DNA from 2 places in the Pseudomonas fluorescens group sp. PF-1 genome. Region 2 is predicted to be linked to the other one. Evidence: predicted binding sites of a transcription regulator. Region 2 holds the regulator's gene; the other holds the start of a gene.

Region 1 (2,398 bases), on a different contig from region 2:
GCGGTCCAGTCTATCCAGCCAAACTGCCACGTGGCCAGAATCAGCAGGCCGAAGGCAATGCGGTACCAGGCGAACGCCGCGTAGCTGTGGCTGGCGATGAACTTGAGCAACCCGCGCACGGCAATCATCGCGAAAATGAATGCAGTCACGAAGCCAAGGGCAAATACCGGAAAATCAGCCGCCACGAACAGCTTGTGGTACTTGTAGCCCGAGTACACGGCCGCACCCACCATCGTCGGCATGGCCAGGAAGAACGAGAACTCGGTGGCGGTTTTACGCGACAGACCAAACAACAGGCCGCCGATGATCGTCGAGCCGGAACGCGAAGTACCCGGAATCATCGCCAGGCACTGGGCGAACCCGACTTTGAGTGCGTCTTTCCAAGTGATCTCGTCCACAGTATCGGCATGCACTTCATGCTGACGCTGTTCAGCCCACAGCATGATGATGCCACCCACCACCAGGGCCGTCGCCACGGTGATCGGGTTGAACAGGTAGTGGTGGATCAGGTCAGCAAAAATCACTCCCAGAACCACGGCGGGCAGGAAGGCGATCAACAGGTTCGCGGTAAAGCGTCGCGCACTGGGCTGGGTCGGCAAACCGATGACCACATCGAAAATCTTGCGGCGGAACTCCCACACCACCGCCAGGATCGCCCCGAGCTGGATGATGATGTTGAATGCCATGGCCCGCTCGCCACCGAAGTCGAGCAAGTCGGCCACGATAATCTGGTGCCCGGTACTGGAAATGGGCAAAAACTCTGTCAGCCCTTCTACAACGCCAAGAATCAAAGCCTGAAAGGCAGTCCAAAGATCCATTCATCCCCCAAAAGGCTATGCACCGTTGCATGCCCCGTTAGTATTTTTAAAAACATTTATCGCGATCAGCGTAGTTGAATTCGCACGCTTTCAGGCTCCACACCTGGCCATGAAAAATCCGTGAAACATTTGGATTCAGGTTTTCCCGTGCGGGGCCGAAATCCTATCAGACAAGTCCGATAAGTGCTTTCGCGTTATCGGGCCTGGCCGAATGCTGGCGATCATTCATTACAAGAACAAGAAAACGGAGCACCACGTTATGAACAGCTTGCGCAATATGTCGATCAGCCGGCGCTTGTGGCTCATCCTGGTCGTGGCCGTCATAATGCTGCTGGCCTTGGGTGTCTTGATGCTCAAGCAGATTCACGATGACTTGTATGTCGCCAAGGCACAGAAAACCCAGCATGTGGTGCAAACCGCCAGTGGCATCCTCACTTACTATCACGACCTTGAAACCGCCGGCACGCTCACCCGCGAAGCCGCGCAGAAACAGGCGCTGACAGCCGTTCGCGGACTGCGTTACGACCAGAACGATTACTTCTGGATCAACGATCTGACGCCGGTGATGATCATGCACCCGGCCAACCCCAAACTGGACGGCCAGAATCTCTCGGCGATCCGCGACCCCGACGGTGTTGCGATATTCAATGAGATGGTCACGGTGGCCAAGAGCAAGGGCGCCGGGATCATCAATTACCGCTGGCCAAAACCGGGTGCCAGCGAACCCGTGGGAAAAACCTCCTACGTCAAACTCTTTGAGCCCTGGGGCTGGATGATCGGCTCGGGCGTGTACATCGATGACATGCAAGCCGAATTCTATGGTCAGTTTTGGAAAGCCTCGGTCATTGGCTTTGCAATCGCGCTGATCATGGCGGCACTGGTGATCCTCATCGCCCGTAGCATCGTTCGCCCGCTTCAGGAAACCGTCCACGCGATGGCCAACATCGCCAGTGGTGAAAGCGATTTGACCCGCAGCCTCGACACCCACGGCCAGGATGAAGTCACACAATTGGCCCGGCACTTCAATGCCTTTACCGCCAAATTGCGCCAGGTCATCGGTGAACTGCAGGTCTGCGCCAGTGCGCTAGGCCAATCGTCCAGCGAATTGGGCAACGACGCGACCCAGGCCCAGCAACGCAGCCAGCAACAGTCGCAGCAGATGGAACGGGTGGCCACGGCGATCAATGAAGTGACTTCCGGCGTGCAGGATGTGGCAAAGAATGCCGAACATGCCGCCAGCGAAATGCGCGATGCCGAAGCTCAGGCCCAACAAGGCCAGGTCAACATTGATGGCAGCCTGCAGCAGATCGACACGCTGTCGTGCACCATCAATCAGGCCGTGGACGTGATCCGCACCCTGGCCACCGAAAGCACCCAGATTGGCAGCGTGCTGGAAGTGATCCGCTCGATTGCCGATCAGACCAACCTGCTGGCGCTCAATGCCGCCATCGAGGCAGCAAGGGCTGGCGAACAAGGTCGGGGTTTCGCGGTGGTAGCCGACGAGGTTCGCCTTTTGGCCCAGCGGACCCAGAAGTCCACGGCGGAAATCCAGTCGATGATCGAACAACTGCAAAGTCATT
Region 2 (2,398 bases):
AGTTGGTCAGTCGCGCCGTTAGCGTGCAAATGCAGGAAGAACCCAGCGAAGAAGCCATGGCTGACATGTTCGCTGACATCTACCACAGTCCGACCAAACAGGTTGGCTGAGGTAAAAATGAATAGTTTTTGTACCTACATCGATGGTCTGCCATGCATTGTTCCGGTTGAGAACGCGCAGCCAGTAATGTGGCCTCCGTCTATGCAAGACAAGGTAAAGAAATAACATGGGCAGCATGCATCCCGTACAGGTGATCGCGGTGACCGGCGGCAAAGGTGGCGTCGGGAAGACTAACGTGTCAGTGAACTTGTCCCTGGCTTTAGCTGAGCTTGGCCGTCGCGTCATGCTGCTGGACGCCGACCTGGGGCTGGCGAACGTCGACGCTCTCCTGGGCCTGACACCCAAACGTACCCTGGCCGACGTAATCGAAGGCCGCTGCGAGCTGCGTGACGTCTTGTTGCAGGGGCCGGGCGGCATCCGCATCGTGCCGGCCGCGTCCGGCACCCAGAGCATGGTTCATCTGAGTCCGGCACAACACGCCGGCCTGATCCAGGCCTTCAGCGACATCGGCGACAACCTCGACGTACTGGTGATCGACACCGCTGCGGGCATTGGTGACTCGGTAGTCAGTTTTGTCCGCGCGGCGCAGGAAGTCTTGCTGGTGGTCTGCGATGAGCCGACTTCGATCACCGACGCCTATGCCTTGATCAAATTGCTCAACCGCGATTACGGCATGAACCGTTTCCGGGTCCTGGCCAACATGGCGCAGAGCCCGCAGGAAGGCCGCAATCTGTTCGCCAAACTGACCAAGGTCACGGATCGCTTTCTTGACGTCGCCCTGCAATATGTCGGTGCCGTGCCTTACGACGAAAGCGTACGCAAGGCGGTACAGAAGCAACGTGCCGTCTACGAAGCGTTCCCGCGCTCCAAGTGCTCGCTGGCGTTCAAGGCTATCGCCCAGAAAGTCGACACCTGGCCGCTGCCTGCCAACCCGCGTGGACACCTGGAGTTTTTCGTTGAGCGCCTCGTGCAACAAACGGCAGGACCCGTGCTATGACCGCCAGCGGTTACAACCTTTACAAGAAGTCGGCACGTGACGCGCAGTACGAGTTGATCGAGCGTTACGCGCCACTGGTTAAACGCATTGCCTACCATTTGCTGGCGCGTCTGCCGGCCAGTGTCCAGGTCGAAGACCTGATCCAGGCCGGGATGATCGGCCTGCTGGAAGTGTCGGCCAAATACGACGCCAGCAAAGGCGCGAGTTTCGAAACGTACGCGGGCATACGAATCCGCGGCGCCATGCTCGATGAAGTGCGCAAGGGGGACTGGGCGCCTCGTTCGGTTCACCGCAACACGCGCATGGTCAGCGACGCAATTCGCTCGATTGAAGCTAAAACCGGCCGTGACGCTAAAGATCACGAAGTTGCGGCCGAACTCCAATTGAGTCTCGATGATTATTACGGGATTTTGAACGACACCCTGGGCAGCCGGTTGTTCAGCTTCGACGATCTGTTGCAGGACGGCGAACACGAAGGGCTGCACGAGGATGGCGCGAGTGCTCATCTCGAGCCGTCACGCGATCTGGAAGATGAACGCTTCCAGGCGGCGCTGGCGGATGCGATTGCCAATTTGCCGGAGCGCGAGCGACTGGTGTTGGCGCTGTACTACGACGAAGAGTTGAATCTCAAGGAAATCGGTGAGGTCCTGGGGGTTAGCGAATCTCGGGTCAGCCAGTTACACAGCCAGTGCGCGGCCCGCTTGCGGGGGCGTTTGGGAGAGTGGCGAGCGCGCTGAAGGCAGTGTGGGGGCACTGCGACGTGACTGGTGGGGTATTAACCGCGCCGGTCTCGATCCGTTGTACTCCAGACTGTCATTGAGTGCTTTGCCAGATTGATTGAAATGGCGCGTCCAGGTGCTGGGCGCGTTTTAGTCTGCTTGGAGGTCGAATTGGACAAGAACATGAAAATCCTCATCGTTGATGACTTCTCAACGATGCGGCGGATCATAAAAAACCTGTTGCGTGACCTTGGGTTCACCAACACGGTCGAGGCCGACGATGGCACTACTGCCATTCCGGTTCTCAACAGCGGGAGCATCGACTTTCTGGTGACGGACTGGAACATGCCTGGCATGACCGGTATTGATCTGCTGCGCCACGTGCGTGCCGATGAAAAACTCAAGCATCTGCCCGTGTTGATGGTGACCGCTGAAGCCAAGCGCGAGCAGATCATCGAAGCGGCCCAGGCGGGCGTTAACGGCTATGTGGTCAAACCCTTCACGGCCCAGGCGTTGAAAGAAAAAATCGAGAAGATTTTCGAACGCATTGGTTGAACTGCGCCACGGGGGAGCTATGGGACATAACGAATCATCGCAGGGCGATTTCGAATCGACCCTGAAA

The links. The regulator FliA, encoded in region 2, starts transcription of late flagellar genes. The targets are predictions, from matches to a motif close to CTAAAGTTTNNNNNNNNNNNGCCGNTAA.
Region 1: a site for FliA is predicted at 953-980, ahead of ACX3YD_RS29520 (methyl-accepting chemotaxis protein). Genes of this name have one in related genera too.

Annotation. Positions count from the first base shown of each region.
Region 1 covers NZ_JBTMNG010000002.1:3,189,407-3,191,804, reverse strand. Annotated here, with positions in the region: gene ACX3YD_RS29525 (undecaprenyl-diphosphate phosphatase) at 1-818, opposite strand, end outside; gene ACX3YD_RS29520 (methyl-accepting chemotaxis protein) at 1,078-2,398, shown strand, end outside.
Region 2 covers NZ_JBTMNG010000001.1:1,501,408-1,503,805, forward strand. Annotated here, with positions in the region: gene flhF (flagellar biosynthesis protein FlhF) at 1-110, shown strand, start outside; gene fleN (flagellar synthesis regulator FleN) at 227-1,057, shown strand; gene fliA (RNA polymerase sigma factor FliA) at 1,054-1,794, shown strand; gene ACX3YD_RS07145 (chemotaxis response regulator CheY) at 1,960-2,331, shown strand; gene ACX3YD_RS07150 (protein phosphatase CheZ) at 2,351-2,398, shown strand, end outside.